Regions from separate parts of the Cellulomonas sp. P1_G12_2 genome, predicted to be linked through region 3. Evidence: predicted binding sites of a transcription regulator. Region 3 holds the regulator's gene; each other region holds the start of a gene.
What was found. The regulator HrcA, encoded in region 3, represses chaperone genes, less so after heat shock. The targets are predictions, from matches to a motif close to TTNGCACTCGNNNNNNNCGAGTGCNAA.
Positions count from the first base shown of each region.

Region 1 (7,230 bases), on a different contig from region 3:
AGGTCCAGGCGCAGCGGGAGATCTGGCAGGCGCACTGCCCGTCCGGCGGCTGGCCGCGGCTGCCCGACGGCCTCGAGCACATCGAGGAGGAGTTCGCCGCGGTGCGCGCCGACCTCGACGCGCTCGACGAGGTGCTCGCGACGACCCCCGGCGGAGCCGGCCTGTCCAGCCTGCCGTTCGCGGCGCTGACCGAGCGCCTCACGCGGCTGCGCTCCGACACCGACGCCCTCTCCGACCTGCCCGACCGGACCGGTCTCCTGCACCGCCTGCGCTCGGCCGGCCTCGGCGCGCTCGTCGACGACCTGGCGACCCGCCGCATCGACCCCGCGCTCGCCCCGGCGGAGCTCGACCTGGCCTGGTGGAGCACCGTCATCGAGCAGATCCTCTCCGAGGACCCCGCGCTGGCCGGGTACGACGGCACCGCGCTCGGCGCGATGTCCGCGCAGTACGCGACGCTCGACCGCGCGCACGTGAAGAGCCTGTCCGGACCGGTGCTCGGCGCGGTCGTCGGTCACGTCTCGCACGCGCTGCGCCAGCACCGCGAGCAGGCCGAGGCGCTCTTCGCGGACCTGGTGGAGGATCGGCTCACGTCGCTGCGCGACACGGTGGTGCGCCACCCCGAGGTGGCGAGGCGGCTGCGGCCGGTCATCGCAGCGAGCCCCATGCTGGTCCCGCAGGTGCTGCCGCCGACACGCACGGTCGACCTGGTGGTCATCGACTCCGCCGCGCACCTGCCCGTCGAGGTCGCGCTCGCCGCGGTCGCGCGCGGGCGGCAGGTGGTCGTCGTCGGCGACGCCCGGTGCGCCTCCGGCTCCGCGGTCCGTGAGCTGGCCGACGTGCTGCCGTCGGTGGCGCTGCGCGCCGACACGTCCCGCCGGGACCCCTACCTCACGGCGTTCCTCGCGGCCCACGGCTACGCCGGCGTGCTCCGCGCGACGCCCCTGCCGCAGTACCGGCCGCTGGTCGGCCTCGACCTGGTGGACGGCACGGGCATGCCCGACCGCGACACCGGGTCGGTGGACTCGACGCGCGAGGAGGTCGAGCACGTCGTCGAGCTGGTGCTCACGCACGCGCTGCTGCGTCCGGACGAGTCGCTCGCGGTCATCACCGCCACCTCCACCCACGCCGAGGCCGTGCGCGAGGCGGTCCTGTCCGAGGTCCGCGGCAACCCGGCGCTCGCCGCGTTCTTCGACTCCGGCCGAGTCGACCCGTTCGTGGTCACCGACCTGCCCAACGTGGCCGGTCTGCGCCGCGAGGCGATCATCCTGTCGCTCGGTCTGGGGCGGACCCCCCACCGCCGGGTGCTGCACACGTTCGGGCCGATCTCCGCGCCCGGCGGCGACGCCCTGCTGCTCGACGCACTGGGCTCCACGCGGCACCGGCTGACCGTCGTCGCGTGCTTCGGCGCCGACGACCTCGACGCCGAGCGGCTGCGCGGTCCGGGCCCGCGGCTGCTGGCCGACCTGCTGGCGTTCGCCGCCCGCCGCGGTGCCGGCCAGGACGTCACCGACCTGGTCACGCCGCCCGAGCCCACCGACCCGCTGCTGCGGAGCCTGGCGGCCGCGACGGCTGCCGCGGACGCGGCCCTCGCCGCCGCGGCCGAGCCCGACCGCCTGCTGCTCGATCTCGCCGAGCGCCTCTGGAAGCACGGGCTGCTGGTCGAGGCCGACCACGGCATCCCCGGCGGCGACCGGATCCCGCTGGTGGTCGGCCACCCGGACCTGCCGGGCGAGATGCTGGTCGCCGTCCTCACCGACGACGCCGAGTACACCGCCGAGCGCAGCGTCCGTGTCCGCGACCGACTCACCGCCGACCGCCTCGAGCGCGTGGGCTGGAGCGTCATCCGCGTCTGGTCCGCGGCCGCGTTCATGGACCCGCAGGCCGAGGTGGACCGCATCCGCCGGGCCGTGCACGCGCGCGTCCCCGCCCCGGCCGCGCCGCGCAGCGCACCGCTCCAGCTGGGGCTGCTCGACGAGGCAGACGACGCCGAGGAGCTGCCGACGCCCGAGTCCTCTGCTGCTCGGGCGGCAGCGCGGGCATCCGCCCACCCGGACGAGCCGCGTCCTGCGACGGGCGTGTGGTCCACGGTCCAGGTCATCGAGGCCGCCGACGCGGAGCCTGCCGCTCCCGCTGCGCCTGCTGGGCCTGCTGACAGCGGAGCCGGGACCGTCTCCGAGGTCGCCGACGAGCCAGGTGAGGACTCGCAACCGCCCAGCCGTGCCCGCCAGCTCGCGCTCGCGGTGCCCACACGTCAGCGGCCCGACGTGCGACGCGGTCTGCCGATCGGCGCCTACAGCGACGACCAGCTGGACGAGCTGGTGACGTGGTTGCAGTCCGACGAGCAGGAGCGGACGCGTGAGCAGCTCGCCGCGGCCCTCCGGGACGAGCTGGGCATCACGCGCCGGTCGTACCGGATCGACACCGCGGTGCGCAGCGCGATCACCCGGGCGATGCGCTGACCGACCGGGGTGGGATCATCGGGGCGTGACCGCGTCCGAGAATCCTGCACGTCGCCCACGCCGGGCGGTCCGTCACGCCGGCACGGTCGGCGGCGACGACGCGAACCTCGTGTCCACCCACCCCGCGCCCTCTGACGAGCCGCCCGCCCCGGCACGTCCGCCGGCACCTGCGCCCGAGCCGGTGGTCGCGCGGCGGAGCGTCGACGACTCTGACGTCGGCTGGGGCGACCGCGAGACCGGCTCGAACGACGACCGGCTGAGCCAGGACAAGCCACCGCACTGGTAGCGCGCGCGTGTCGGACCCGTGCGGGAGGATCGCCGAGCCGACCAGATGCACCCACGAAGGAGAAGTCGATGGCCGAGGTCCTGCTGTTCCACCACGCCCAGGGTCTGACGCCCGGCGTCCAGGAGTTCGCGGAGACGCTGCGTGCCGCCGGGCACACCGTGCACGTCCCGGACCTGTTCGACGGCCACGTGTTCGACGACCTCGAGGCGGGGCTCGCGTACGCCGGCGAGGTCGGGTTCGGCACCGTGATGGGCCGCGGCCAGCAGACGGTGGACACGCTGCCCGCCGAGCTGGTCTACGCGGGGTTCTCCCTCGGGGTGCTGCCCGCGCAGATGCTGGCCCAGACGCGCCCCGGAGCTCGGGGGGCGTTGTTCTACCACTCGTGCGTGCCGACGGCGGAGTTCGACAGCCCGTGGCCGGCGGGTGTTCCGGTGCAGATCCACGGGATGGACGCCGACCCGTTCTTCGCGGGCGAGGGGGACATCGACGCGGCTCGCGCGCTGGTGAAGGAGACCGACCAGGCCGAGCTCTTCGTCTATCCCGGCGACCAGCACCTCTTCGCGGACAGCAGCCTGTCCTCGTACGACCCCGCGGCGGCGCAGCTGCTCACCGAGCGCACCCTCGCGTTCCTCGCCGCGCTCCGGTAGGAACGCGCACGCCCCGGGTGATGCTCACCCGGGGCGTTCGCGACGGTCAGCTCAGGCGGTCGGCGGGATCGACGGCGGCGGCGTGGTCGGACGCGTTGCTGCGCCGGTGCCCGCGTCGTTGACGATCGCCGGGGTGAGGTTGCGGGCCAGCAGGTCGCGGATCTCCTGCAGGACCAGGATGTCCTCGGCCGGCGCCTCGGGCTCGGCCTCCTCGCCACGCTTGCGACGTGCGGCCAGGGCGTTCATCGGCACGACGATGAAGAAGTACACGGCGGCGGCCGTGAACAGGAACAGGATGAGCGCCTGCAGGATCAGTCCGAACGAGAAGACCGCGTTGTTGATCTCGAAGGTCCAGACCGCGCTCAGGTCCGTCTGGCCGAGGATGGCCGCGATCAGCGGCCCGATGAACCCGGCCACCAGCGCCGCGACCACCTGGCCGAACGCGGCACCGATCACGACGCCGACGGCCAGCTCGATCGCGTTACCGCGCGAGATGAAGTCCTTGAATCCTTGGAGCATCGTCACGGTTCCCTTCGGTCGGTGGCCGCCTTCTGCAGCCACTGAGGAGAGTCGTCAGTGGGGGTTCTGTCGTGCTCCGTCGGCGGCACGCGCCCGGAGTGCACGATCATGGCACGACGACCGCGGACAGCAAGGCGGAAGCGGCCGCTCCCGCGAGAGCGGGTGCCTCGGTCGGGGAGACGGCGAGCAGGACCGGGACGGAGGCGTCGCCGGAGCCGCCCAGACCCAGCGCACCGCCGGGGCCGTCCTGGCGGGCGACCGGCAGGACGAGCGCCCTCGTCGCCACCACCCCGCCCGGGCCGCCCTCGGGAGTTGCTGCGAGCACGTCCACCCGGACGCCGGGCGACAGGAGCCCCGCGACCGCAGGGTCGGCGAACCTGACCGTCGCCACCACGGTGCCGGGCGGTCCGCGCACCTCGTCGTCGGCCAGCAGACCGGAGAGCACGGGGACACCGACCGCGAGCGGGACGGCGGCGGCGGAGCCGACCACGTCCGCAGGGTCCGCAACCGCTCCGTCGGGGGCGACGGACCGGGGGAACCGGCTGACGCGGACGTCGGCGCTGGTCAGCGTGGTCCCGGCCGGGATCTCTCGCGCCGCGACGACCACCGCGGACGTCGGTGGGTCCGGCGGGCGCAGTGACTGCGCCGTGCAGGCGGCGGCGACGCCCAGGAGAGCCGCGGCGACCGCGAACCGGGCTCGCCACAGGGCGGACCGCAACGTCACCTGCCACGGGCGGCGACGGTGGGGGAGCGGCGGCGGGCGACCGGCGAGCAGGTGGGGGTGCATGACGGCCGACGGTAGAGCGGCCGCGGGCGCGGAAGGCTCAGCACGGCGACGGTGTGGAGAGCGCCAGCGAGCCCGGGGCTGCGGGCGGCTCGACAGACGAGATCGGCGCCCCCACCCGCAGGTGACGGCGCCGAGGCTCAGGAGGAGTCGGTCAGGCGGAGGCGGCGGGCTTCGCTGCCGGCGCGGGCGTCGAGGACGTCGAGGAGTCCGACGACGAGGACGACGCCGCCGCGGCGGGGCTCGGCGTGCTCGCGGCCGGGCTCAGGGCCGACGACTTCGCACCGGCGCGCGCGTCGTTGCGGTAGAAGCCGGAGCCCTTGAACACGACACCGACCGAGGAGAACACCTTGCGCAGGCGTCCGTCGCACTCGGGGCAGACGCTCAGCGAGTCGTCGCTGAACGACTGCACCGTCTCGAAGGCATGACCGCATGCCGTGCAGGCGTAGGCGTAGGTGGGCACTGAAGTTCTCCTGGCAGCTCATCGAGCGGGTCTGACGGTCTGGCACTCGCGTCGTCCGAGTGCCAATCGTAACCGCTGCGCCGCTCGGGACATTCCGACCGTCCGCGCCGGGCGCCACGCCAGCCGGACCGGTGGCGGCGAAGTACCCTCCGAAGCGTGTCTCGTCGTCGCCTCCTCCGTGTCTCCCTGGTCACCGTCGCCGCGGTGGTCGTCGTCGCGCTCGTCGCCGTCATGGTGACCGCCGTGATCGTGGTGCGGCGCCCGCTCCCGGAGGTCTCCGGCGAGAAGGAGCTCACGGGCCTCGACGCGGACGTCACGGTGACCCGCGACGACCGCGGCGTCCCGACGATCACGGCGACGACCTCGCGGGACCTCTTCCGCGCCCAGGGCTACGTCGCCGCGCAGGACCGCTTCTTCGAGATGGACTACCGCCGGCACGTGACCTCCGGCCGGCTGTCGGAGCTGGTGGGGGAGAACGAGGACGCGCTCGCGGCCGACAAGGTGATCCGGACCTTCGGCTGGCGCCGCGTGGCCCAGCAGGAGTGGGACCTCCTCCAGCCCGCCACGCGTGACGCCCTGCAGGCCTACGCCGACGGGGTCAACGACTACCTCGCCGACCGCGACCCCGGCGCTGTTGCCGTCGAGTACAGCGTCCTCGGCCTGCAGGTGGACGTCCCGGCGCCGGAGGAGTGGGACCCGATCGACTCGCTCGCGTGGCTCAAGGCGATGGCCTGGGACCTGCGGGGCAACTACGACGCCGAGCTGGAGCGCGCGGCCTCGTACTCGACCATCGGTGACGTGGCCCGCGTCGACGAGCTCTTCCCCACCTACCCGCAGGACCTCAACCTGCCGATCCTCACCGCAGCGGACCTGCCCGTCACCGCGGTGGAGCAGGCGGCGTCCAGGACCACCACGCTCGACCTCGACAGCGCGGACCTCCAGGACGCGATGGCGTCGGCGTCCGCGGCGCTCGCGGCGGTGCCGCACCTCATGGGCGACGGCGAGGGCGTGGGCTCGAACTCGTGGGTGGTCTCGGGCGCCCTCACCGAGTCGGGCAAGCCCCTGCTGGCCAACGACCCGCACCTCGGCATCTCGGCGCCGGGCATCTGGGAGCAGATCGGCCTGCGGTGCGACGACGTCTCCGCCGCGTGCCCGTACGACGTCTCCGGGTTCGCGTTCGCCGGCATGCCGGGCGTGGTCATCGGGCACAACGCCTCGCTCGCGTGGGGTCTGACCAACCTGGGCGCCGACGTCACCGACTTCGTCCTCGAGCGGGTCGACGAGGACACGACCCGGCTCGACGGCGCGTCGGCACCGATCGCGGAGCGCACCGAGGTCATCAAGGTCAACGGCGGCGAGGACGTGCGGCTGACCGTGCGGGAGTCCGTGCACGGCCCGCTGGTGTCCGACGTGCTGGACCTCGTGGGCGTCGGCACCGCCCCCGTGCCCGAGGGTGCTCCCGGCCGGACCTTCGAGGTCGCGCTCGCGTGGACCGCCCTGCAGCCGGGCCGGACCATGGACGCCGTGCTGGCGATCAACGTCGCGCGGTCCGCCGCCGACATCCAGGCGGCCGCCGCGCTGTTCGACGTGCCCTCGCAGAACATCGTCTTCGCGACGACGGACGGCCACATCGGCTACCAGGCACCCGGGCGGATCCCCGTCCGCGCGAACGTCTCCGACGGCCCGGTCCCGTCCGACGGCACGTGGCCGCGGCCGGGCTGGGACAGCCGGTACGACTGGCAGGGCTTCGTCGACGCGGCCGCCATGCCGCGCGCGCTCGACCCGGTCGAGGGGTTCATCGTGACGGCCAACCAGGCGGTCACCCCCGCCGGTGTGGGCCCGTTCCTCACGGACGACTGGGACTACGGCTACCGCGCGCAGCGGATCCGCACCCTGCTCACGGCGGCGACCACCGACGACAAGGTCGACGTGGCGGACATGGGCAGGATCCAGAGTGACGAGCACAGCCCGTTCGCGGACGTGCTGGTCCCGGTCCTGCTCACCCTCGACATCGACGACTCGTTCTACGACGACGGCCAGGAGCTGCTCCGCACGTGGGACCGGGTGCAGTC
Region 1 covers NZ_JBFUBX010000001.1:911,174-918,403, forward strand. The annotation lists gene AC1DXT_RS04435 (hypothetical protein) at 1-2,459, shown strand, start outside; gene AC1DXT_RS04440 (hypothetical protein) at 2,485-2,745, shown strand; gene AC1DXT_RS04445 (dienelactone hydrolase family protein) at 2,814-3,392, shown strand; gene mscL (large conductance mechanosensitive channel protein MscL) at 3,444-3,911, opposite strand; gene cpaB (Flp pilus assembly protein CpaB) at 4,018-4,698, opposite strand; gene AC1DXT_RS04460 (FmdB family zinc ribbon protein) at 4,850-5,158, opposite strand; gene AC1DXT_RS04465 (penicillin acylase family protein) at 5,315-7,230, shown strand, end outside.
Region 1: the regulator HrcA is predicted to act here: its motif matches at 5,198-5,224, upstream of AC1DXT_RS04460 (FmdB family zinc ribbon protein).

Region 2 (7,230 bases), on a different contig from region 3:
TGTGAGGGCCGTCAGGTCAGCGACCAGTCGACGGGCTGCGCACCCTGCGACACGAGCAGCTGGTTCACGCGGGAGAACGGGCGGGACCCGAAGAACCCGCGGCTCGCGGACAGCGGGCTGGGGTGCACGCTCTCGACCGTCGGCACGGACCCGAGCGCGGGCTTGAGCGACTGGGCGTCGCGGCCCCAGAGCACGGCGACGAGGGGGCCGCCGCGCTCGACGAGGACGGCGATGGCACGGTCGGTCACCGCCTCCCACCCGTGCCGCCTGTGCGACGCGGGCGCCCCCGGACGGACCGTGAGCACCCTGTTGAGGAGCATCACGCCCTGGTCGGCCCACGGGGACAGGTCTCCGCTGGTCGGGGGTGCCACGCCGACGTCCGCGACCAGCTCGGTGAAGATGTTTGTCAGCGACCGCGGCAGGGGCCGGACGTCCGGCTGCACCGAGAAGGACAGGCCCATCGGGTGGCCCGGCGTCGGGTAGGGGTCCTGCCCGACGACGAGCACGCGGACCTCCGCGAGGGGCCGCCGGAACGCCCGCAGCACGGCGTCGCCGGCCGGCAGGTAGCTGCGCCCGGCGGCGACCTCGTCGCGCAGGAACTGTCCCGCCGCACGGAGCTGGGGCTCGACGGGGGCGAGGGCGACGGCCCAGTCGGGGGCGACGAGCTGGTCCAGCGGCGCGGCGGTCACGCCCGCGAGGTTACCGATCCGACGCACGGCCGACGACTCGCGCGGCGCACGGGCGACGACGCGCCGACGGGAATGACACGTGTGTCATTACGGTCGTACGATGACGGCTGTCGGTCAGCACCCCCGGGTGCGGACCGAGCCCCGCGAGAGCACAGGAGGACGCATGGACGCCGCGACGATCGCCGTCGGTCACATCCCGGCACCCAGCAGTGTCCACGATCCCCGTCCGGCGGAGCTCTCCGAGCGCGACGAGCAGGTCCTCGCGTTCGAGCGGCAGTGGTGGAAGTACGCGGGCGCCAAGGAGTCGGCCATCCGCGAGCTCTTCGACATGTCGGCCACGCGGTACTACCAGGTGCTCAACGCCCTGATCGACGACCCGGCGGCCCTCGCGCACGACCCGATGCTCATCAAGCGCCTGCGCCGCATGCGGTCCTCGCGCCAGCGGGCACGCACCGCTCGCCGCCTCGGCGACGCCTGATCCACCCGTCTTTGCGTGCCGGCGTCCGCGTCCCTGCACGTGACACGGCCCACGTCCTGCCCCAGGTGGACCCGTCCCCATGGCCTGAGCCGTTAGCCTGTCCGCCGTGAGCAAGGCGGAGTACTCCTATCCCGAGGACGAGTTCGACGTCCCGTCGAACCCTGACGTCCCCCGAGGCGTGCATCGCGCCCCCCGCTCGGCGTGGAGCAGGTGGTGGCCGTTCCTGGTCGTCCTGGTCCTCACGCCGGTGCTCGCCTTCGCCGTGGTGAACTTCATGGCGCGCGACGGCAACCTCCCGTCCCTCCCGGGCACCTCGACGTCCCCGGAGGCGGAGGAGACGACGCCCTCCGACACCGCGACCGAGGGCGAGACGCCCACGGACACGGAGACCCAGCCGGTGGAGGAGCCTGCCGCGCCGACCCCCGTGATGGACACGCCGATCGTGGTGCTCAACGCCGCCAGCATCGGCGGCCTCGCTGCGGCGCAGGCCGAGAAGCTCACGACCGCCGGGTTCACGGCCGTCACCACCGGCAACACGGAGGCGACGACCGACGACTCGGTCGTGTACTACGCCACCGAGGACCAGGTGGCGACCGCGCAGCTCGTCGCCGACACGCTCGGCCTGGGCGCCCCCGTGCTCTCCGCGGCGGACGCCGGGACCGGCATCTCCGTCGTCCTCGTCACCGACCCGGACGCCTGATCCGGCCGCTCGCACGGACCCCGAGACGACCCTGGTCGGCGCGGGAGCGCGGCCACTAGGCTCACGCGCACCGGGCGCCGGCGGAGCGCCCGGCTCGAGGCGTCGAGGAGCTACGAGGAGTACGGCATGGCCCAGGGCATCGTGAAGTGGTTCAACGCGGAGAAGGGGTACGGCTTCATCACCCCGACAGGGGGAGGCCAGGACCTCTTCGTGCATTTCAGCGCGATCCAGTCGGACGGCTACCGGTCCCTCGAGGAGGGCCAGGACGTCGAGTTCGAGGTCGGGCAGGGCACCAAGGGGCCGCAGGCCGAGCAGGTCCGCGGCCTCTGACCCCGACGTGGACGGGCCGCGCGCCTCACCGGCGGGCGGCCCGTCGGCGTGTCACCCCTCGAGGGCGTCGAGCGCCAGCAGCACGCAGGCCGCGCTCCAGCCCAGGGGTGCGACCGCCGCGGGGGAGCCGTCGGCCAGCACCTTCTCGGGCAGCGAGCCCGAGGGCGTGCGATGGGTGTCCAGGAACGTGAGCCAGCCGTCGGCCAGGTCGGCGTCACCGCTCTCCGCGGCCACCCACGCGTAGAGCGACGTCTGCGGCGTCCAGGAGACGCCGTCGTCGCGCCACCCGGCGCCAGGCGCCAAGCCGTTCGCGGGGCGGACCATCGCCACGGCCGACGCCCGCCACGCCTCGTCGGCACCCGGAACCGCGGTGGTGAGGAACGGTGGCAGCAGGAAGGCGCTCGCGGCGTCCGCGTGCTCGCCGTCCGCGTACCGCGCGAACCCGGTCGGACCGAACGCGCGGATCACTGCCACCTTGGAGCGGATCGCGGCGTCGAGCGCGGACCGGGCCAGCGCGTCGTCGTCCGTCAGCGGGAGGACCGTCGACGCCTGCTGCAGTCCCGCGACCAGCGGCGCGACCGTGCCGAGCGTGAGCGCGTCCTCGGGCACCTCCCAGTAGTCCGGTGACGCGGGCGGAAGGCCGTCGCCGCCGACGAGCTCGATCGCGTGCCGGGTGGAGCGCACGAGCATCGGGCGGAGCTCCTCGGCAGCAGCGGCGCGGTCGGCGGGGTCGGTGATCTCCGCGAGGACCAGGCCGGCGGCCCACAGCGCCCACCCGGTGCCGTCGGTCTGCACGCCGCGGTCGTCGGGCGGCCCCGAGCCGTCGGGCAGGTACCGCGCCTGGAAGGAGCCGTCCTGCGACTGCACCCGGTCGAGGAAGCAGAGGATCTCGAGGGCGTCGTCCACGTGGCCGGTCCGGGCCAGCGCCACGGCGACGAACGAGGCGTCGCGCGGCCACACGTAGCGCCACTTCTCCGACCAGGCCGCGACGGCGGCGCCGTCCGGGAGCATGAGCGCGTGCAGGTCCAGCAGTGCCGCGCGGGCCATGTCCTCGTACGGTCCCCCGACACCGGGGACGGTGCCGGACGCGAGCCAGGCGCGCTGCCGGCCGGCGACCGAGACGGCCGCGCGGATGGTGGCGCCGTGCCCGGCCGGGGCCTCCCCGGTGACCACGCGCGCGAGGGTCGACGCGGCGGGGTCGACGACGTGGGTGCCGGCCAGGAACGTCGCATCGGTGCCGACCGCCAGGGGCACCCGGAGATCGCCCGCGAGAGTGGTCAGGCCCTCGTGGTACAGRGGGATCGACGCGTACTCCGCGGCGGGCGCGGCGGCTGGTGGAGCCGGGGTCTCGACCGCCCGCGCCCCGGCGGGCGCCGTGGCGACGAACGTGGTGGTGGCCGCGACGACGAGAGCCGTCGCGAGGATGCCGCCCGTGCGGCGAGACCGGTCCGTGTGCCGGCCGCGGTGCGACGTGTGCGCGGGCGCGACGATCTCGCCCGCGGTACGCCGACCGCCGGTGTCGACGTCCTCGTCGTGATCCTGCACACGCGCACGATAGCCCTGACGCGGTTCCTGAGGTGCCGCTCTCAGTGAACGCTGCTTGCACTCTCGGGGGTCGAGTGCTAACCATTGGACTTAGCACTCTCCGGTGGAGAGTGACAGAATCACCACGGCCGTCCGGTGAGGGCCGTCGCACGCGGGACAAGACCGCGGGTGACGTGCCCGTCCGTCGCGGGCACCCTCGGCCGACCCGAACCCAGTGAAGGATCACAGCCCCATGGCCAAGATCATTGCCTTCAACGAGGAGGCCCGCCGCGGCATCGAGCGGGGACTCAACATCCTCGCCGACACCGTCAAGGTCACCCTCGGCCCGAAGGGCCGCAACGTCGTCCTGGACAAGAAGTGGGGCGCCCCCACGATCACCAACGACGGCGTCTCCATCGCCAAGGAGATCGACCTCGAGGACCCCTTCGAGAAGATCGGTGCGGAGCTCGTCAAGGAGGTCGCCAAGAAGACGGACGACGTCGCGGGCGACGGCACCACCACCGCCACCGTGCTCGCCCAGGCGCTCGTGCGCGAGGGCCTGCGCAACGTCGCGGCCGGCGCCAACCCGATCGCGCTGAAGAAGGGCATCGAGAAGGCCGTCGAGGCCGTCACGGCCGCCCTGCTCGCGCAGGCCAAGGAGGTCGAGACCAAGGAGCAGATCGCCGCCACGGCCGCGATCTCCGCCGGCGACCAGGCGATCGGCGACCTGATCGCCGAGGCGCTCGACAAGGTCGGCAAGGAAGGCGTCATCACCGTCGAGGAGTCCAGCGCGCTGGGCCTCGAGCTCGAGCTCACCGAGGGCATGCGCTTCGACAAGGGCTTCCTGTCGGCGTACTTCGTGACCGACCCGGAGCGCCAGGAGGCCGTCCTCGAGGACGCCTACGTGCTGCTCGTCGAGTCGAAGATCTCGAACGTCAAGGACCTGCTGCCGCTGCTGGAGAAGGTCATCCAGGCCGGCAAGCCGCTGTTCATCGTCGCCGAGGACGTCGAGGGCGAGGCCCTGGCCACGCTCGTCGTCAACAAGATCCGCGGCCTGTTCAAGTCGGTCGCCGTCAAGGCTCCCGGCTTCGGCGACCGCCGCAAGGCGATGCTGCAGGACATGGCCATCCTCACCGGTGGCCAGGTCGTCTCCGAGACCGTCGGTCTCAAGCTCGACACGGTGGGCCTCGAGGTCCTCGGCACGGCGCGCAAGATCGTCGTCACCAAGGACGAGACCACCATCGTCGAGGGCTCCGGCGACGCCGCCCAGATCCAGGGCCGCGTCTCGCAGATCCGTGCCGAGATCGAGAACTCCGACTCGGACTACGACCGCGAGAAGCTGCAGGAGCGCCTCGCCAAGCTCGCCGGTGGCGTCGCCGTCATCAAGGCGGGCGCGGCCACCGAGGTCGAGCTCAAGGAGCGCAAGCACCGCATCGAGGACGCCGTGCGCAACGCCAAGGCGGCCGTCGAGGAGGGCATCGTCGCCGGTGGTGGCGTGGCGCTCATCCAGGCCGGCAAGACCGCGTTCGAGGGCCTCAAGCTCGAGGGCGACGAGGCGACCGGTGCCGCGATCGTGAAGCTCGCGATCGAGGCTCCCCTCAAGCAGATCGCGATCAACGCCGGTCTCGAGGGTGGCGTCGTCGTCGAGAAGGTGCGCAACCTCCCCGTGGGTCACGGCCTCAACGCCGCGACCAACACGTACGAGGACCTGCTCGCCGCGGGCGTCAACGACCCGGTGAAGGTCACGCGCTCCGCGCTGCAGAACGCGGCGTCCATCGCCGCGCTGTTCCTCACCACCGAGGCCGTCGTGGCCGACAAGCCGGAGCGCAACAACGCGCCGGCCGGCGGTGGCGGCGAGGACTTCGGCGGCGGGTTCTGATCCGCAGCTGATGCGCTGAGTACCACCTAGTACGGCCTGAGGGCCGGTCACCCGCGGGTGACCGGCCCTCAGTGCGTCCCGCCCCACCACGCCACCCCTGCCCAGCCCGCCCCACCTGAGGGTGCGGGTCCGGATGCGCGAGATCGTGGGATTGGCACGACGTCGACGGTTCGCACCCTCGATCTCGCACCGGACCCACGATCTCGCGCCGGCGGCGTGGGTTGCGCCGGTGCGGTGGCGCTGGCGGAGCTACTGGCGGTAGCTGGAGAGGAAGTTGCCCATCCGCTCGATCGCCTCCGCCAGGACCCGGGCCTCCGGGAGCGTGACGATGCGCAGGTGGTCCGGGGTGGGCCAGTTGAAGCCGGTGCCCTGGACCAGCAGGATGTGCTCGCTCACCAGCAGGTCGTAGACCAGGCGGGCGTCGTCGCGGATCTCGTGGACGTCCGGGTCCAGGCGCGGGAACAGGTAGAGGGCGCCGTCGGGGCGGACGCAGTCGACGCCGGGGATCGAGGTCAGCCCGCGGTACGCCACGTCGCGCTGCTCGTGCAGCCGGCCTCCGGGCGCGATGAGGGCGTCGATGCTCTGGATCCCGCCGAGGGCGGCCTGGACCGCGTGCTGGGCGGGGACGTTCGGGCACAGGCGGGTGGACGCGAGCAGGGTGATGCCCTCGAGGAACCCGGTGGCGTGCTCGCGTGGGCCGGTGACGACCAGCCAGCCGGACCGGTACCCGGCCACGCGGTACGTCTTGGACAGGCCGTTGAACGTCAGGCAGAGCAGGTCCGGGGCGACCGTCGCCATCGGGATGTGCTGCGCGCCGTCGAAGAGGATGCGGTCGTAGATCTCGTCGGCGAGCAGCAGGAGGCTGTGCTCCCGGGCGATCGCCGCGATGCCCTCCAGCACGGTGCGCGAGTAGACCGCGCCGGTCGGGTTGTTCGGGTTGATGACGACGATCGCCTTGGTCCGCGGGGTGACCAGGGAGCGCAGGTGCTCCAGGTCGGGCTCCCAGCCGGCGGACTCGTCGCAGCGGTAGTGCACGGGCACGCCGTCGGACAGCGAGGTCATCGCGGTCCACAGGGGGTAGTCGGGGGAGGGGATGAGCACCTCGTCGCCCTCGTCGAGCAGGGCCTGCATGACCATCGTGATGAGCTCGGACACGCCGTTGCCCAGGTAGACGTCGTCGACGTCGATCTCGGGGAAGCCGGGCTCGGTCTCGTACCGGGTGACCACCGCGCGGCGGGCACTGAGGATGCCGCGCGAGTCGGTGTACCCGTGCGCGTGGGGGATGGCGGCGATCACGTCGCGGACGATCTGGTGCGGCGCCTCGAACCCGAACGCGGCCGGGTTGCCGGTGTTGAGCCGCAGGATCGTGTGGCCCTCGGCCTCGAGCCGGACGACCTCGTCCAGGGCCGACCCCCGGATCTCGTAGAGCACGTTCTTGAGCTTCGACGACTGGTCCAGCGGGCGCAGGTGCGGCATCTATCGAGCGTATCGCCGGCTCGTGACTGAACCGGGACCGGTCCGAAACAGACCGTTTACGGGGGCTCGTCGCTGCCCGAAACACCCCGTCCCTAGGTTCGTCACCCATGGGCACAGGGATGTATACAGCACGGGACACAGCGCGGTGTCACGC
Region 2 covers NZ_JBFUBX010000001.1:748,947-756,176, forward strand. The annotation lists gene AC1DXT_RS03645 (hypothetical protein) at 1-5, shown strand, start outside; gene AC1DXT_RS03650 (uracil-DNA glycosylase) at 12-689, opposite strand; gene AC1DXT_RS03655 (DUF3263 domain-containing protein) at 853-1,167, shown strand; gene AC1DXT_RS03660 (LytR C-terminal domain-containing protein) at 1,274-1,867, shown strand; gene AC1DXT_RS03665 (cold-shock protein) at 1,994-2,197, shown strand; gene AC1DXT_RS03670 (glycoside hydrolase family 15 protein) at 2,249-3,742, opposite strand; gene groL (chaperonin GroEL) at 3,975-5,600, shown strand; gene AC1DXT_RS03680 (pyridoxal phosphate-dependent aminotransferase) at 5,850-7,076, opposite strand.
Region 2: the regulator HrcA is predicted to act here: its motif matches at 3,797-3,823, upstream of groL (chaperonin GroEL).

Region 3 (7,230 bases):
CGTTCGGCCAGCAGCGCGAGCGCGACCGGGCCGGCCGTCGAGGTGCGCAGCACGTGCGGCCCCAGCCGCACGGCGCGTGCTCCGGCGTCGACCAGGCGGCCGAGCTCTCCGTCGCCGATGCCGCCCTCGGGGCCGACCACGACCAGGCACTCGCCCGCGTCGGGCAGCGTCGTCGCGGCGATCGGCTCCGTCGCCTCCTCGTGCAGCACGAGCACCACCCCGCCGGCCGCGACCGCAGCACGCACCCGCTCGACCAGCCCCCGCCCGTCGAGCGCGGCCTCCACCGCGGGCACCCACGCCCGTCGCGACTGCTTCGCGGCGGCCCTGACGGTGCCCAGCCACCGGGCCCGGCTCTTCGCCGCACGCTCGCCGCGCCAGACGACGATCGACCGCTCCGCCTGCCACGGCACCACGACGTCCACACCGACCTCGGTGGCCGCCTCGATGGCCATCTCGTCGCGGTCCCCCTTGGCGAGGGCCTGCACGAGCACCAGCGCCACGGCGGGTGCCGGCTCGACGACGCGCTGCTGCACGTGCACGAGCACGCCCTCGGAAGTCACCTCGCCGACCACCCCGACGAGCCGGACGCCGGAACCGTCCACCACGTCGACCCGCTCCCCCGGGCTGCGGCGCTGCACGACCCCGGCGTGGCGGCCCTCGGTGCCATCGAGCAGGTACGTCGCGCCGTCGGTCACGGCGTCGAGCGAGCCGGGCTCGGCCAGGAACACGGGCGCGCTCATGACGCGGCCGTCGCCGTCACGCTCACCGACCGGAGAGCTTGTCGCGCAGCTTGGCGAACACGCCGGAGCTCGACGCCGCGAGCCGCGCCTCCGGACGCTCCTCGCCGCGCAGGGTCGCGAGCCGGCGCAGCAGCTCCGCCTGCTCGTCGTCCATGGCGGTCGGCACGTGCACCTCGACATGGACGTGCAGGTCACCGCGACCGGGGGCGTGCAGGTGACCGACGCCGAGACCCTTGAGCGAGACGATCTGGGACGGCTGCGTGCCGGGACGCAGGTCGACCTCCTGCGGACCGTCCAGCGTGTCCAAGGTGAGCACGGTGCCCAGGGCGGCCGCGGTCATCGGCACCTCGAGCGTGGCGTGCAGGTCGTCGCCGCGCCGCACGAACGTGTCGTGCTTGCGCTCGCGCACCTCGAGGTAGACGTCTCCGGCCGGACCGCCGGCCGGACCGACCTCGCCCTGGCCGGTGAGCTTGATCCGCGTGCCGGTGTCCACGCCGGCGGGCACGTCCACGGCCAGCGTGCGGCGCGAGCGGACCCGGCCCTCGCCGGAGCACTCGGTGCACGGCTCGGGGATGACGGTGCCGAAGCCGTGGCACGCGGCGCAGGGCTGCGTGGTCATGACCTGGCCGAGGAACGAGCGTGCGACGCGCTGCACCGACCCGCGGCCGCCGCAGACCTCGCAGGTGCGCGGCGACGTGCCCGGACGGCAGCACGACCCGCTGCAGGTCGGGCAGATCACCGCGGTGTCCACCGGGACCTCGCGGTGCACGCCGAACGTGACCTCGGCGAGGTCCAGGTCGAGCCGCACGAGGGCGTCCTGACCCCGGCGGGCCCGCGGGATCGGGCCGCGCTGCGCCGCCGCGCCCGTGGCGGCACCGAAGAACGTCTCGAAGATGTCCTGGAAGCCGAAGCCGCCACCCATGCCGCCGCCGGGGGACGACGGGTCCCCGCCCAGGTCGTAGGCGCGACGCTTCTCGGGGTTGCCGAGGACGTCGTACGCGCGGGAGACGTCCTTGAACGTGTCCTCGGAGCCGGCGTCCGCCCCCGCGACGTCGGGGTGGTGCTCGCGGGCGAGCTTGCGGTACGCCTTCTTGATCTGCTCCGGCGTCGCGTCGCGCGGCACGCCGAGGATCTCGTAGTAGTCGGTCACAGGAGGGTCTGCTCGCTTCCAGGTGTCTCTGGGCAGGTGTCAGGACAGGTTGTCGGGGGCGTCATTGCGCGAGGATGCGCGTCAGGTACCGGGCCACCGCGCGGACCGCGGACATGGTGCCGGGGTAGTCCATCCGGAGCGGGCCGATCGAGCCGATGCGCGCCACCGAGCCACCACCCTCGTCGCCGTAGCCGGTGGTCACGAAGCTCGTCTCGAACAGCCCGTCGTGCTGGGTCTCGCGGCCGATGCGCACCGCGACCGTCGCATGGTCCTCGGCCATCTCGGACAGCAGCCGCAGGAGCACCACCTGCTCCTCGAGCGCCTCGAGCACCGGGCCGATCGCGCGCACGTCGGTGCTGCCGACGCGCGCGAGGTTGGCGGTGCCGGCCAGCACCACGCGCTCCTCGGACTCCTGCGCCAGCGTCTCCTCGAGCACCGCGACGACCGCGTTGACGAGCGCCTGGTCCGCGGGCGCGAACGCGTCGGTCAGCTCGCCCAGCGCCACCGGCAGCTCGGACAGCCGACGCCCGRCCGCGCTCACGTTCAGGCGCGACCGCAGCCGCGCCACCACCGCCTCGTCGAGGTCCGTGACCAGCTCCAGCGTCCGCTGCTCGACGCGGCCCGTGTCGGTGATGAGCACGACGAGCAGGTGGCGCGAGCCGACGGGGACGAGCTCCACGTGCCGCAGCGCCGAGCGCCGCAGGGACGGGTACTGCACCACGGCGACCTGGTGCGTCAGCTGCGCGATGAGCCGCACGGCCCGGTCGACGACGTCGTCGAGGTCCTGCGCGTTCTCCAGGAACGTGCCGATGGCACGGCGCTCCGGGCTGGACAGCGGCTTCACCGTCGAGAGCTGGTCGACGAACAGCCGGTAGCCCTTGTCCGTCGGCACCCGGCCGGCCGACGTGTGCGGCTGGGCGATGTACCCGCCCTCCTCGAGGGCGGCCATGTCGTTGCGGATGGTCGCGGGCGAGACGCCGAGCGAGTGCCGCTCGACGAGCGCGCGCGAGCCCACAGGCTCCTTGGTGGCGACGTAGTCCTCGACGATCGCGCGCAGCACGTCCAGCCGCCGGTCCTCGCTCATGTCGCCTCCTCCGTCGTCACCACGGGGTAGCACTCCCCGCACAGGAGTGCCAATGCTACGCCGGGGGCGGGAGACTCACGGGGCGGCGTCCGGTGAGGGCGTGACCGAGACCCCTAGGCTGCCCGGGTGAACGACGACCGCTACGGCTCGGACGTGCTCGGGGGCTCCGGCTCGACGCACCACCGACCCACCCGCACCAGCCGCCCGCAGCCCGCCGAGACCGGCCTCGTCGTCGAGGAGGTCACCACCGGGTGGGTCGGCGCCGTCGTCCGGGTGGAGAAGTCGGGCGGCCAGCACGTCGTCGTCCTCGAGGACCGGCGCGGCCGCACCCGCACCTTCCCGCTGGGTCGCGGCTTCTGGCTCGACGGCGAGCCCGTGGCGCTCACCGCCCCCGTGCGCGCCCCGGCACCTGCGAAGCCCACCCGGACGGCCTCGGGGTCCGTCGCCGTGCACGACGCCCGCGCTCGCGTGGCCCGCGGCAGCAGGATCTGGGTCGAGGGCAAGCACGACGCCGAGCTGGTGGAGAAGGTCTGGGGCGACGACCTGCGGCTCGAGGGCGTGGTGGTCGAGCTGCTCGACGGCGTCGACAACCTCGCCGACGCCCTGCGTGACTTCTCCCCCGGCCCCGGTCGCCGCGTGGGGGTGCTGGTGGACCACCTGGTGTCCGGGTCGAAGGAGAGCCGGATCGCCGCCGACGCCGTCCGCGGTCACCCCGCGGGTTCCGTCCTCGTGCTCGGGCACCCGTACGTCGACGTGTGGCAGGCCGTCCGACCCGAGCGCATCGGGCTGTCCGCGTGGCCAGTCATCGAGCGCGGCACCGAGTGGAAGCACGGGATCCTGCGCGAGCTCGGCTGGCCCGCGGACGAGCAGGCGGACGTCGCCCGGGCGTGGCAGCGGATCCTGCGGTCGGTGCGCAGCTACGCCGACCTGGAGCCGAGCCTGCTGGGCCGCGTCGAGGAGCTCATCGACTTCGTCACGGCATGACGGTGCCCGGCCGACCAGGGGTCGACCGGGCACCCGTGCAGACGATCAGGCCGCGATCGGGTCCCCGAGCAGGCGCTTGAACAGGAACGCCGTCGCGAGCAGCACGACCGGCACGGCGACCAGCAGGCCGACGCCGCAGAGGATCGCACCGCCGATGAAGATCGCGATGCTGAGCAGGTAGAACAGGATCGTCGTCGACAGGTTCGCCGTGACGAGCTGGTAGCTGGCCTTCATGGCGTCGATCGGCGCCAGGCGCTTGTCGATGACGAACCAGAAGGTGAACAGCAGCAGGAAGTTCACCGCGAGCGCGATCAGCCCGCCGAAGAACGGGACGACGTTGAGCACCGCGTTCACCACAGCGAGGATCAGCGCGGTGAGGATGACCGGCCCCGGCTCGACGATCCTGAAGAAGTCGCCGAAGCTCAGCTGCCGACCCTCGGTGACGTCGAGCGCCGCCCGGATGAACGCCGCCTGGATGAGGTAGCCGGCGATCGCGGCCACGGCGGAGAACACGAACGTCCCCAGCGAGAACCCGAGCGAGATGCCCGCGGACATGTCGCCGTCCGGGTAGAAGAGCGCCCCGAAGCCACCGAAGATGGCGCCGACGATGGACAGCAGGATGATCGCGGCGACGAACCACACCAGCGCGGCGAGGATGAACAGGCCGCCCTGCTGCGTGAACTTCTTCCAGCCGTACGAGTAGGCCTCACCGATCGGAGAGGCCTGGACGGGTGCTCCGTAGCCACCGACCGGGGGCGGGTAGGCACCCGGGGCCCCCTGGCCGTAGCCGGGCGGCGGCGGAGGCGGCGGGTAGCCGCCGGGCGCAGGCTGACCGTACGGGGACGCCTGCGGGGGGTACCCGGCGGGCGGCTGGCCGTAGGCGGGGGCCGGCGGGGGCCCGGCGGGGGGCTGTCCGTACGACGGTGCGGGTGGCGCGGGCGGGACCGGCGGCGCAGGCGGGACCGGCGGCGCGGGCGGGACCGCGGGTGCGGGGTCGGGCACGGGCGGGACCGGCGCCGTCGGCGGCTCGACGGGCTCAGCCGCCTTCGCGGGCTCGTCGTCGCGCGGCGGGGTACCGCCGGGGTTCTCGCTCATGCGTGGCCTCCCTGGTCACAGGGCGATCGTCGCCCAGGCGTCAGCGAACCGGGGCCGGAGGGCGCGTGTCAAGGAAGCGGGCCTTCCGGGCATGTCGGCGAGTCGCCGAACCGCCCGGCGCGGTGCTGCGCCCCTCGGTAGGCTGGCGTGCCGTCACGCCGACGACCCACCCACGAGGAGTGCGCCGCGATGTCGTACGAGCCCTACCAGAGCCCGCCCCCGAGCGGTGCCGACCAGGACCGCACCTGGGCCATGCTCGCGCACCTGGGCGGCATCCTCGCCTACGTCTGGGCCGGCTGGATCCCCGCCCTGGTCATCTGGCTGGTGCATCGCGAGAAAGGCGGCCCCGCGGCGTCGGAGGCCCGGCTGGCGCTCAACTTCCAGCTCACCGTCCTGATCGGCCTGATCATCTGCGCGGTCGTGCGCGCGATCCCCGTGATCGGCGTCGTCGGCTGGCTGGGCTTCATCGGCCTGAGCATCGCCAGCCTTGTCCTGGGCATCCTCGCGGCGATCACGGTCCAGCGCGGCGGCTCGTACCGGTACCCGTTCAGCCTGGAGCTGGTGCGCTGACGCGTCAGCCCGCGAGCGTGCGCACGACGGCGTCCGCGAGCAGCCGCCCGCGCCGCGTCAGCACCAGCCGCCGTCCGCCGACCGCCTCGCGCCCGTCGACGAGCCCGTCCGCGACGAGCCCCGCCACGGACGGCCGCGCGTCGGCAGGCAGCGCGTCGAGCGGCAGCCCGGCGGCGAGGCGTACCCCCAGCATCAGCCGTTCGAGCACCGCGCCGTCGCCCGTGACGGTCTCGCGCCCGGCCGCCGGGCTCAAGCCGCGGTCCAGGCGGTCGGCGTAGGCACGCGGGTGCTTGACGTTCCACCAGCGCACGCCGCCCACGTGGCTGTGGGCGCCGGGTCCGATCCCCCACCAGTCGTCGCCCCGCCAGTAGCTGAGGTTGTGCCGGCAGGCGTCGGCGGGCGTCCGCGCCCAGTTGCTCACCTCGTACCAGTGCAACCCGGCGGCCTCGAACAGGTCGTCGGCCAGCTCGTACTTCGCCGCCTGGTCGTCGCCGTCGGGCAGCTCGAGCTCGCCCCGGCGCACCTGCACGGCCATCCGCGTGCCCGCCTCGACCACGAGCGCGTACGCGGACACATGGTCGACACCCGTCGCGAGCGCCGCCTCGACGCTGGTGCGCCAGTCGTCGAGCGACTCCCCCGGCGTGCCGTAGATGAGGTCGAGCGACACGGCCAGGCCGGCGTCGCGGGCCCAGCGCACGACGTCCGGGATCCGACGAGGGTCGTGCGTGCGGTCGAGCGTGGCCAGGACGTGCGGTACCGCGGACTGCATCCCGAACGAGACGCGCGTGAACCCCGCGTCGGCCAGCGCCGCGAGCGACTCGGGCGTGACCGAGTCGGGGTTCGCCTCGGTGGTGACCTCGACGTCGTCGGCGAACCCCCACGCGTCGCGGACGCCGCCGAGCATGCGCGCGAGGTCGGGGACGGACAGGACGGTCGGGGTACCGCCGCCGACGAACACCGTGGCGACGGGCCGGCGCGGGAGGATCCGGGACGCGAGCGCGATCTCCGTCAGCGCGGTGTCCGCGTACGCGTGCTGGCTCGCGCCGCCGCCCAGCTCCGTCGCGGTGTACGTGTTGAAGTCGCAGTAGCCGCAGCGCACGGTGCAGAAGGGCACGTGCAGGTAGACGGCGAACGCGCGCTCGTCGGCACCCTCGAACGCCGACGCCGGCAGTGCCCCGTCGTCGGGCGCGACGTCTCCCTCGGGGAGCGCCGGGCTCACTTCTTCTTCGCGTCCTTGCCGCCGGCCGACCCCGCGGGCTCGCTGGACAGCGCGGCGATGAAGGCCTCCTGCGGCACGTCGACCCGGCCGATCGTCTTCATGCGCTTCTTGCCCTCCTTCTGCTTCTCCAGGAGCTTGCGCTTGCGGGTGATGTCGCCGCCGTAGCACTTGGCCAGGACGTCCTTGCGGATGGCCCGGATGGTCTCGCGCGCGATGATCCGGGCGCCGATCGCGGCCTGGATGGGCACCTCGAACTGCTGGCGCGGGATGAGGTCCTTGAGCTTGGCGGTCATCATCACGCCGTACGCGTACGCCTTGTCCTTGTGCACGATCGCGCTGAACGCGTCGACCGTCTCGCCCTGGAGCAGGATGTCGACCTTCACCAGGT
Region 3 covers NZ_JBFUBX010000005.1:150,420-157,649, reverse strand. The annotation lists gene AC1DXT_RS16670 (16S rRNA (uracil(1498)-N(3))-methyltransferase) at 1-740, opposite strand, end outside; gene dnaJ (molecular chaperone DnaJ) at 763-1,890, opposite strand; gene hrcA (heat-inducible transcriptional repressor HrcA) at 1,952-2,974, opposite strand; gene AC1DXT_RS16655 (DUF3097 domain-containing protein) at 3,101-3,958, shown strand; gene AC1DXT_RS16650 (hypothetical protein) at 4,004-5,053, opposite strand; gene AC1DXT_RS16645 (DUF4870 domain-containing protein) at 5,243-5,623, shown strand; gene hemW (radical SAM family heme chaperone HemW) at 5,628-6,842, opposite strand; gene lepA (translation elongation factor 4) at 6,839-7,230, opposite strand, start outside.